Regions from separate parts of the Alcaligenes ammonioxydans genome, predicted to be linked through region 1. Evidence: riboswitches for the same ligand, from Rfam matches in the RefSeq annotation. Region 1 holds a riboswitch; the other holds the start of a gene.

Region 1 (5,904 bases):
CTGTCTTTCTATGGACGTCGCTTGCAGGACCTGGGCCGGTTTGAGTGGTCTCGCGACCCGGCCGACCTGGGGCTGTTTCGTACCCCCAGCTTGCGCAACGTCGCGCGGGCGGGGCCCTGGATGCACAATGGCTTGTTCCCGAGTCTGGAGGGTGTCGTACGCATGTACGATGCGGGCATGATCCCTGACGCTGGGCAAGCCGGTCCGTTGATACCACGTAAGTCACCACGCATACGAAAGCTGAATTTGAGTGAGGCGGAAATCCAGGCTTTGTTGGCGTTTTTACAGGTGCTGTGACACGTGTGGCTCAAGAAGCGAGCCGTGGGCCCATAAAAAAACGATAGTGGCAGACCACTATCGTTTGGAGGTAGTTGCCGCGGCGAGGGGTTCCGATTGATCTCAGGACCGGGTTCCTCTGCCACGGCAAGGACGTCGGCTTTATTTCAGGCAGGCTTTGATTTTGTCCAGATCGGGCCCCTCGATGGGACGGCCAAGATTGAACGGCATAGAGGTTTCGCGCCAGTCTTTGTAGTCGTGCAGGTACTCCATCTGGCTGGCATACACCTTGGCGGCATCCGGGTTGCTGCAAGCCATGGCAATCATGACTTCATTGGTGACTTGCTGAATGGTTTTCAGGCTCTCATCGTCCATGCGGTGGATTTCCACCCCGGCTTTCTGAAAGGTGCGCAAGCCTTCGGTCGCTTTCTTTTCAGTAAAAGCGATGGACCACATCATGGTGGCATCGGCTGCGATTTTCAGTTTTTCCTTGGCCGAGTCGCTCAGGGCATCCCAGGCGGCTTTGTTGATCATGACGCCAAAGACGGATGCAGACTGGTGCCAGCCGGGCGTTGTCCAGTGCTTGGTGACTTGATGAAGGCCGGCAGACACATCCACGTTAGGAGTGGAGAATTCGGCGCCTTCGATCACCCCCCGCTCCAGTGACTGATACAGCTCTTGCCCAGCCATGGAAACCTGAGTGCCGCCAATTTTTTCCAGTACCTTGCCTTGCTCCAGTCCGGACAGACGCAGGCGCTTACCCTTGATTTCCTCCAGGTTGCGAATCGGAACGTTGGTATGGAAACCGGATTCATTATTGGTGATGGCGTAGGGGAGGTAGACCATGCCATATTTGCCATAAATCTCGTTATAAAGCTCGGCGCCTCCCCATTCCTTGATCCAGTTGGCGTAGTCCACCGCATTGAATAGACTGGAGTGAGTCCCCAAGGGGGAGAAGGCCGGGTTGCGGCCTGCCCAGTACCCTGGCCAATCAGCCCCTGCCTGAATGGTGCCGGACTCAACGGCACTAAAGACCTCGCCGGTAGGGACAAGGGCGCCGCCTTCGTAGAACTCGATTTTCAGTTCATCTCCAACCAGTTTATTGGCTAGATCGACCCATTTTTTGTCCAGTTCCACCAATTCGATCGAGGCTGGCCAGGTGCTGGTCATGGTCCATTTCTGGGCGGCCTGGCTCAGGCCCGTCATGCCTAGCAAAGCCAGACCGGTCAAGGCGCCAAGTGCCTTTTTTGTCAGTTTCATTATGTCTCCTTGTTGTATTAGGTTCCGTACAGCACGGTGGGTAACCAAGTGGCCAGACCAGGGAAAATGGCCAGCAAGATGCACATCAAAATAATCAGGCCGATAAAGGGGATGACGCCGGTAATGATCTCCATGGTCTTGACCGATTTGGGTGTGATGGCCCGCAAATAGAACAGGGCATAACCGAAAGGCGGGGTCAAAAAGGACGTTTGCAGGACAACCGAAACCAGAATCACAAACCAGAGCAGGCTGATGCCCATCTCCTGCACAATCGGCAGCAGGATGGGGAAAGACAGCAGGACGATGCCGGTCCAGTCCAGAAAGCAGCCCAGAATAAAGATGATCAGCAGCATGACGACGATCAGCAGCCAGGGTTCCATGTCTAAACCGCGCATGATGTCCTGGGCAGCGCCCAAACCGCCGGTGATGTTAAAGACCCCGGTAAAGGCCGTGGCACCGACCACAATGAACAGAATCATGGAGGAGGTGCGACCGGTTTCATACAGGGCATTGAGAAAAATGGACCATTTGAACTTGCCCCGGAAAATCACGATCAGCAAGGACAGCAGCACCCCGATAGCGGAGGCTTCGGTGGCCGTGGCAATGCCGGCCAGCATGGAACCTAAAATGCCCAGAATCAGAAAGATGGGTGGCACGGCTTCCACCAGCAGCATGCGGATCAAGGCGGGCCTGGAGATCTTTTCATCGGGCTCCACGGAAGGGGCGCGTTCAGGATGACGCCAGGCAACAAACACGACCCACAGGGCATAGAGCAGGCCCAGCAGCACGCCAGGAATCAGCGCGCCGGCAAACAGCTCGCCAATCGACAGTGGGGAGTAGCTGGCCATCAGGATCAGCATGATGGACGGCGGGATCAGGATGCCCAGGCAGCCCGAAGCGGCAATCACACCGGTGGTCAACTTGGGGCAATAGCCATAGCGCAGCATGGGGCGCAGTGCCATCATGCCGGTAACCGTAATCGAGGCGCCGATAATGCCGGTGGTGGCTGCCAGCAAGATGGAGATAAATACCACAGCCAGCGCCAGCCCACCCCGAACGCGAGACATCAGCAGGCGCAAGGCCTCAAACATCTTGTCGGTGACTTCTGAGTCGGACAGAAAACGTGCCATCAGAATAAACAGCGGGATGGCAATCAGCGTGTAGTTGTCCAGGACATCGCCGTAAATGCGGTTAACCACAATGCCCAGAACCATGGGTTTGCCCGCCACCAGCGCGCCGATGACAGCCGTGCTGCCCAGAACAAAGGCCAAGGGGTGTCCCATGAACAGCCCCAGCAACAGCAGGCCACCCATGACAAGTGCAATCAATTCAGGCGTCATGGCGGGGGGCGTCCTTCTGACTGAGCAAACGGATAACTTCAGCAATTCCCTGGAGCAGCAGCAAGGCGGCCGCCAGAACCATGGAGAGTTTGAGTGGATAAACAGGTAATTGGACCGCGCCGTAGGTGGTCTCGCCTTGAGCCCAGGAGCGCATGGCAAAGTCATAGCTGCGGGTCAGGAAAACCCAGGCGAAGGGGAAAAAGAAAATCAGGTAACCTGCAATTTCCGTCCATTTGCGGACGGCAGGAGAAAAGCGCTGGATGAGCAGATCGACGCGGACGTGGGCCTGGTGCTTGAGTGCGTAGGCGCCCAACATCAGAAAGTAAAACCCATATAGCTGCTTGGTGACGTCAAAAGTCCAGCGTGTGGGCTGGTTCATCACGTAGCGCATGAAGACTTCGTAAATAATGATGGTGGAAAAAATGATGGCGATAAAGGAAATAAGCTTCCCTATCCATTCATTGAGCGAGTCGATTAGACGTAAAACCATGCTTGTCCCTTTTGTACATTCTTATTGGCTACACATCGGGTTTAGTCTATGAGTAAGCTTTGCCGTGTCACAACTTGGGTTTACCCTTACGTCAACCTGAGAGAAGGCATTAAGGGTAATAAGGTGTAAATGAGGGCGTGTAAAAGGTTTTTCCGTCTGAATCTGTGTTATTGGCGTGAAATATCGGGGGCCTAAAGGGTTGGGGGCTCTCGGCTACCGCTTGTCTGCACATAGAAAAAGCCACCCCAAAGGGTGGCTTTCGAGTGCCGGGCTTCAGCCCTTGCTCCAGGTCTACTCTCCCACGATTGCAGGATGAGAGGTCGTCTGTGGGTGCGGACCTACGCCTGTGGAGCCAGCCCCTGGCTGCGGCAACACGGCCCCTGGCAGGGCCGTGTTGGGCGCAGGGGATCTTAACGGACGCTTTGCGCCGCCAGGCCCAGGGCCAGATGCTGTTTCATGCGTTTCTTGTAGAAAGGCAGGCAGATGAACAGCGCCAGGAACCAGAACGGCGTGGCAATCAGGCCGATCAGGGTTTCTTCTTCCTGGCTGAACAGATAGAGCGCGAAGGCAAAGAAAGCCAGGGTCAGGTAACACATGGGAATCGCAAAGGGCATTTTGTAGCTCGATGCGGCATGGGCTTCGGGGCGAACCCGGCGGTACTTCAGGTAGGTGATCAGGATCACGGCCCAGACAAAGATAAAGCAGATGCTGGCCACGGTGGTCACGATGGTGAACACACGCATGACATCGCCTTCTGCATACAGCAGGAACAGGCTGGACAGCAACAGGGCGCAAGAATAGATCAGGCCATTGCGGGGGGTACCATTGCGCGACAGCTGGCTGAATGCTTCAGGAGCCAGCTTGTTCTTGGACAGACCGTACAACATGCGGCCTGTCGAGAACATGCCGCTGTTGGCCGAGGACAGGGCCGAGGTCAACACCACGAAGTTGATGATGGCAGCGGCTGCACCTACGCCGATCAGCAAGAACATGTTCACAAAGGGGCTCTTGTTGGGGGCCACAATATCCCAGGGAGTGACGGTCATGATGGCGGTCAGGGCCAGCACGTAAAACACAATCACGCGAACGGGAATCTTGTTGATGGCTTTGGGCAGGTTCTTGGCAGGGTCCGCTGTTTCAGCCGAGGCCGTACCCACCAGCTCAATACCCACGAATGCGAAGATGGCGATCTGGAAGGCAGCAAAAAAGCCACCCAGGCCATTGGGGAACATCCCGCCCCGATCCCACAAGTGGGTCAGGCTGGCTTTTTCACCGGTTGGGCCCACAAAGCCGGTAAACAGCAGATACGCACCCACGCCAATCAGGGCCACAATGGCAATAATCTTGACCAGTGCAAACCAGAACTCCAGCTCACCAAATAATTTGGCCGACAGCAGATTAAAGACCAGCAAAAAAGCAATGCAGGCCAGTCCTGGTAACCACAATGGAATATCCGGCCACCAGAATTGGGTATAGCCGGTAATGGCCACAATATCTGCAATCCCAATGACTACCCAGCAAAACCAATAACTCCAGCCCAGAAAATAGCCCATGGTCGGGCCTAGAATATCGGCGGCGAAATCGACAAAAGATTTGTATTCCAGATTATGCAGAAGCAATTCTCCCATTGCCCGCATAACAAAAAACAAAAAGAACCCGATGATCATGTACGTAAACAAGACCGAGGGGCCGGCCAGGCTGATCGTGCGGCCTGATCCCATAAATAGCCCTGTGCCGATAGCGCCTCCAATTGCTATCAGTTGCAGGTGCCGGTTTTTCAACGAGCGCTGCAGTCCAGATGAATGTTGCTGAGACACACTGTTCTCCTGATTTTTATTCGTTCAAATGCGTAATTATGACTGTGCTGCGAGAAAACAAAGGGTACAACCCGTCCTCAAGGACGGTTTTCTTGATACCGATCTAAATATGATGGGGAGCGCACAACAGTCCTCCTTGTTCTGATGACATGAAATGTCAGAACAGACCTGTGTGCGATTAAAAATAGAAATAAAGTAGTGGTGGGTCAGGCGTCCAGAAAAGGCACCTGACTATCTGCTCATAGATAGACTCCGGACAAATAGGTGAACAAAGACCATATGGTCTCTGTACCCCCTCTGTCCGTTTACCTGAGAGCTTATCCATCGGTTCGCGATGGTCCCCTTCGGTGGGCACGGGTGTGCCTCTCTCCAGATGGTCAAAGGTTCAGGATTCTTTTGCCTGAGAGATTCCGGGGTCGTTGCTCCGTCGGCGCTTCATCAATGTGAAGACTCTCACCTGAACCGTTATTGACGCCGCTATTGTATAGACAGGCAAAAAGCGATGACTACTAGCGTTAACCTGTAGTGTTTTAAGACGGGTAATTCTTGTTTCTTGGCCGGTTTTGTGGCTATGTGGGACCGCAGACATGAGGCGCAGAACGCTTGGCAGCTGGGCACTGAAGCGGGCCGATGCGATGCATCAGAGGGTCGACAGGCTTAAGAGCGTTTAGCAAGCGGGTGTCAATGACAAGCAAGGCGTAACGCAAGGGGAGTGACTAAG
Region 2 (5,904 bases), 300 kb from region 1:
AACTGGCTGTAGCTGCGTTCCGGGCGCAGCGCGATGCACAGTGCCTGTTAGCGCAAGCCCCCACGGGTATTGGCAAAACCTTGGCAGTCCTATTCCCGGGCCTGAAAGCCATGCCCGAGGCTGGTCTGGACAAGCTGTTTTATCTGACGGCTAAAAACTCGGGCCGGCAAATGGCGCTGGACGCCTTGCAGCGCTTAAGCCCGGATGGTGGGGGCGCGTGGCGGGTGCTGGAAATGGTGGCCCGCGACAAGCAGTGTCCCCATCCGGATAAAGCCTGCCATGGCCAATCCTGTCCCTTGGCCGAAGGCTTTTACGACCGGCTTCCCGCGGCCCGTCAGCAAGCTCTGGAGCAGCCCATGCTAACTAGCCAGCGCCTGCAGCAAGTGGCTAGCGAACACCAGGTCTGCCCCTATTACTTGAGCCAGGAAATGCTGCGTTGGGCGGACGCCATTGTGGGCGACTACAACTATTTTTTCGACTCACATGCGGTGCTCTATAGCCAGACCCTGGCCCAGCAATGGCGCAGCGCGATCTTGGTGGACGAGGCGCACAATCTGGTAGAACGTGCTCGTTCCATGTATTCCGCGTCCTTCTCGCAAGTGCAGTTGCGCATGGCACGTAAAGCCGCGCCTTCGGCCTTGAAGCGTCATTTCGCTCCATTGACTCGCTTGATGGAGGACCTGATACCCGAGGAAGGCGGTGACCAATGGGGGCTGGAAAAAATCCCGGAGGACTTGCTGGAGCAGTGCGAGTATCTGGCTGCCCGTTTAGGGGCCTATGTAGCGGAGAATCCCCTGCCGCAAGACAGCCCCTTGCTGCTGTTTTATTTCGAGCTACTGTATTTTGTGGACCTGGCCGGGCAGTTCGGCTCGCATTCCTTGTTTGATATTTTGGCGCAGCGCGATGGTGTACTTCTGAACCTGCGCAATATCGTGCCTGCTCCCTTTCTGGCCGAACGCTACGGCGATGCGCACGGCGTGGTGCTGTTCTCCGGCACGTTGAATCCTTCGCAGTTTTATCGTGATGTCTTGGGGCTGCCGCCCAGTACGGCAGAGTTGAACGTAGCATCTCCTTATCGAGCCGAGCAGTTGCGGGTACGTCAATATGCCGGTTTGTCCACGCGTTATGCCGACCGGGCGCAAAGCCTGAGCGGGGTGTGCGATATTGTCGGGCAGGCCTATCAGGAGCAGCCGGGCAACTATCTCTTGTTTTTGAGCAGCTTTGATTATCTGGAGCAGGTCAGCCAGGCCTTGCAGGAGCGCTGGCCGGATATGCCGCTTTGGCATCAGCAACCGGGTATGAGCGATCAGCAAAGAACGCAGTTTCTGGACCGCTTTACGCTGGACGGCAAGGGAGTGGGTTTGGCAGTGCTGGGGGGGGCGTTTTCAGAAGGGGTAGATTTACCCGGTAAACGCTTGATCGGTGCTTTTATTGCCACTTTGGGTTTGCCGCAATTCAACCCGGCCAATGAGTCGGTGCGGCAAGTCATGGCCCGGCTCTTTGGGGAGCGGCGGGCCTATGACTATACCTATCTGTATCCGGGACTACGCAAGATTACACAGGCCGCGGGTCGTGTGATTCGCGATGAACAGGATCAAGGCTTTGTGTATCTGCTGGACGAACGTTATGGGCAGCGGCGGGTGCAGCAGTTGTTGCCGGACTGGTGGCAAATTGAGCAGGTGCGGACTGACGCTCGTTCTGGGCAATCACCTCGGTGATGATCTGCGCAGTGGCGGCGGACAGGGTCCAGCCCAGGTGACCGTGGCCGGTGTTGTAGTACACGCCAGGACGGCTGCCCGCTTTTACGCGCGGCATCATGTCCGGCATCATGGGGCGCAAACCTGCCCACGGTACGACACGGTCGGTAGCCGCGTCGTGGAAGTTGCGACGTGTCCAGTTGGTCAGCGGGGCGATGCGATCGGCGCGTATGTCTTTGTTGGACCCGTTGTATTCCGCGGTGCCGGCCACACGCAGGCGGTCTTTGCCCAGGCGGCTGGTCACAATCTTGGCCTCTTCGTCCAGCAAACTGACCCAGGGGGCTGCATGTTGGGCTTCGGGCGTATCCAGGTACACCGAGATGGAGTAGCCCTTGACGGGATAAATATTGATGTAGTCGCCCAGCATACGGGCCAGGTGGCGGCTGCCTACGCCAGCGCACACGACCAGGGAGTCCACGGACAGCGTATGGGTGTGGGCATCTGCACCTTCGCCGGTACGGAGCTGGATACGGTGCGGTGGGCCGCAATCAATACCCAGGACTTCGGTATCCTGCAGAAACTTCACGCCGCGCTTGGCGCACGCATCGGCCAAGCCGCGGGTGTATTTGTGAATATCGCCGGTGGCGTCCGAGGGCGTGAAGAAACCGCCGTAATAGGTGCCTTGCAGAGCAGGTTCGATCTGATGGATTTCTTCGTTGGTAACGGTACGGCGTTCCAGACCGCCTTTTTGCAGTAGCTGGCTGACTTTTTTGCCAGACTCAAAGCCGCCGGGCGTGTGGTAAATATGCAAAATGCCGCGCTGCTCCAGGTCGAAATCAATATTTTCGTCCTTGGCCCACTGATACAAGTTTTCGCGAGCGGCAATGGCCAGCTTGACGGTCTCGATCGTGTTGCGCTCGTAACCGGAAATTGCCCCCACAAATTGGCCCATCCAGCTGTATTTGTGCCAGCTTGGCTTGGGGTTGAAGAGCAGTGGAGCGTCCTTGCGCATCATCCATTTCAAGCCTTTGAAAATGGTGCTGCGGCTGTTCCAGACCTCGGCATTGCAGGCGGAAAGCTGCCCGCCATTGGCAAAAGAAGTTTCCATCGCGGGGTAGCGAAGGCGGTCAATAACGGTGACTTGATAGCCCTTCAGACTAAGGGCGTAGGCGGTGGTGATTCCGGAAATACCGGCACCAATGACGGCAATATGCGACATAACAGGCTCCTGACAGGTGAATTACCACCGAGTAGTGGCAATACCCCATCTGTCCTGTGACCTGAGAGTTTATCCAACCTGTGCATCTGGCTGGGCTCCTTCGGTGGGCGTCAAACGCCGCTCTCCAGAGTGTCGGGCTGGTACGATCCTTTTGCCTGAGAGATTCCGGGGTGGTTGCTCCGTCGGCGCCTGACTGAACAGGTCTCTTTCATACCGCCTGTAGTGACGCGACTACATTAGCCGCGCTTACAAAAGTTTGCAATCAGGGTAAACCGGGAGCTGTGGGGGGCGGCTCCCGGTTTGGAGCGATGGATCAGGAGGGGTAAATCCACAGTTTGGAGGGCGGCAATTGCAGATGATGCACGCCACTGGGCAGTGGTTCAGGTCCGAAAGCTCGCAGTGTGCCGGCAGTCGGGTCGGCCATGCGGAAAACGTGCTCCCACTTGTCGCCCAGATACATGCTGGTGGATAGCTGCAGTGGCAGCGTATCGGGGCCGGGCTGCGCATTCAGTTGCACTTGTTCGACGCGAATCACGGCGGTGGCGTGCTGGCCGGCGCTCAGAGGAGCGGCGGCATGGCCCCATAACTCCCAACCAGGGCCGCTAAGCCGAGTTTGTTGATCGCGTTGCTCGGTAACCTTGCCTTGCAGATGATTGTTCGAGCCCATGAACTCGGCGGTGTACAGGGTCTTGGGATTGCTGTAGACCTCTTGCGGGGTACCTTGTTGCTCGATTTCGCCACCATTCAGCAACAGGATCCGGTCCGAAATCGCCATGGCCTCCGCCTGGTCATGGGTTACCATCAAAGCGGACAGGCCCATTTTCACAATCAGTTCGCGCAGGAACACGCGGGCCTCTTCACGCAGCTTGGCATCCAGGTTGGACAGTGGCTCATCCAGCAAGATGACCGGGGGGTTGTAAATCAGCGCACGGGCAATGGCCACACGCTGCTGTTGCCCTCCAGACAGTTGGCTGGGGTAGCGCTCGCCCAGGCCTTTCAACCCCAATTGATCCAAAATGGCGTCCACCCTTTGGCGGCTTTGCGCCTTGGAGGTTTTGCGCAGCGTGAGCGGATAAGCCACATTGTCCTGCACGGTCATGTGTGGCCACAAGGCATAGGACTGGAAAACCAGGCCCAGATTGCGCGCCTCGGCGGGCAGGTCGATACGGTTTTGCGAGTCGTACAGCACGTTCTCATTGATGGCGATACGCCCTTGGGAGGGCTGTTCGAGCCCGGCAACCGCACGCAGCAAGGTGGTTTTGCCACTACCCGAGGCCCCCAGCAGGGAAACCACCTCACCTTTGTTCAGGCTCATGGACACGCCTTTCAGGACCGGGTTGCGGTCGTAGGCCAGATGAATGTTGTCTACAGTCAGCTCGGTCATCGTAGTTTTACTCCGAAGCGCAATGCGATGGTCAGGCCAATGACCACCAGAACGATATTGATAAAAGACAGGGCAGCTACAATGTCGATGGCGCCGGTCGCCCATAGTGAAACCAGCATGGAGCCAATGGTTTCCGTGCCCGGTGTGAGCAGGTACACGCCGGTAGAGTATTCCCGCTCAAAAATCAGGAACATCAATAACCAGGACCCGATCAGGCCGAACTTTGCCAGTGGTAAGGTGATTTGACGTGTTACCTGACCGGGACGCGCTCCCGTGCTGCGGGCGGCTTCTTCCAGCTCCGGACCCACTTGTAAAAGGGTGGAGGAGATCAGACGCAAGCCGTAAGCCATCCAGACCACGCTGTAGGCCAGCCAGACGCTGAAGATGGTGCTGCGCAGGGCGCGCAGCGGACTGACGAGCGTGCCTTGCAACCATTCCGCCATGGGCAGGACCGACAAGTAGCCGTTTTCCAGGGACTGATCCAGCCACATGGGCACGAACAGGAACATCCACAAAAAGGCCAGACCCGCCAGTAGACCGGGGACGGCACGGGGTACCAGAACGCTGTAGTCCAGAAAGCGGGTGATGCCGTCTGGCTTGCGGTGCATGGCCAGGCCAATGAAGGTGTAGCAGATGACGGCCAAGGCGCCGCCAAATACACCAATCGCCACTGAGTTCAGAATGGCGCGCAGCAGATTGGCTTGCCCAAACACTTGCCGGAAGGCATCCAGGGAGAGCACGTCCATCAGCGAGACGCCAATCCCCCAGTTGGACACAAAGGCGCGTAAGACTACGCCCACCACCGGGGCAATGACGGTGAAGAACAACCACAGACCGACCAGTGTTGCAGCTGCCCAGCGCCAGCGGCCCAGCGGCAAGGCACGTGCCTGGGAGGCTTTGCCCTTGACGGTTACGAAGCGGTTGGCGGTGCGCATCAGACGGCGTTGCAGCATCACGAGCGGGATAGTCATGGCAATCAGGACGACTGCCACAGCCGCCATCAGGTGGTAGGACGGAATGCCGAGCTTGTTGGTGAGCTTGTATAGATAGGTGGCCAGTACCAGGTGGCCTTCAGGGTCGCCGAGCACCAGCACCAGACCAAATACTTCCAGCCCCAGAAAAAAGAGCAGAACGCAGGCGTACAGGATGGCGGGACGCACCATGGGCAGGCTGACCGAGCGCATGACCTGCCAGGGGCTGGCACCGGCGCTGCGGGCGGCTTCTTCCACATCCGAGCCCATGCTGCGCAAGGCCGAGGAAATGTACAGATAGGCGTGGGGAACGTGCGTCAGACCGGCAATGATGACAATGCTGGTGAAGGAGTAAATGCTCCAGGGGACAAAGCCGATCAGCTCCAGCGTCCAGGTGGAGAAGAAACCGACGGGTCCGGCGGCAACAATATAGCCAAAGCCCAGCACCATGGGCGAGACGAAAATCGGGACCAGAATGAGCGGTTCAATCCAGGTACGGCCGGGTAAATCGGTACGTACCATCAGGAAGGCCAGGATGCCGCCCAAAGGAATCGAAATACCGGCCAGGCCAAAGGCCATGATGAAACCGCTCCCCAGTGCTTTGTAAAAGTCCGGGTCGTCGAAGATGAAACG

Evidence for each region. Region 1 has a riboswitch for glycine ahead of FE795_RS06225 (amino acid permease). Riboswitches for the same ligand answer to the same signal wherever they lie in the genome.
Region 2: linked by a shared signal. The riboswitch ahead of FE795_RS17260 (D-amino acid dehydrogenase) and the one ahead of FE795_RS06225 (amino acid permease) in region 1 are both predicted to bind glycine.

Annotation. Positions count from the first base shown of each region.
Region 1 is NZ_CP049362.1:1,375,781-1,381,684, forward strand. Features, by position in the region: gene FE795_RS06205 (cytochrome-c peroxidase) at 1-297, shown strand, start outside; gene dctP (TRAP transporter substrate-binding protein DctP) at 439-1,536, opposite strand; gene FE795_RS06215 (TRAP transporter large permease) at 1,554-2,876, opposite strand; gene FE795_RS06220 (TRAP transporter small permease subunit) at 2,866-3,366, opposite strand; gene FE795_RS06225 (amino acid permease) at 3,777-5,147, opposite strand; glycine riboswitch at 5,562-5,651, opposite strand.
Region 2 is NZ_CP049362.1:1,673,706-1,679,609, forward strand. Features, by position in the region: partial or broken gene FE795_RS17255 (ATP-dependent DNA helicase) at 234-1,610, shown strand; gene FE795_RS17260 (D-amino acid dehydrogenase) at 1,555-2,916, opposite strand; glycine riboswitch at 2,965-3,045, opposite strand; glycine riboswitch at 3,050-3,137, opposite strand; gene FE795_RS07585 (ABC transporter ATP-binding protein) at 3,230-4,300, opposite strand; gene FE795_RS07590 (ABC transporter permease) at 4,297-5,904, opposite strand, start outside.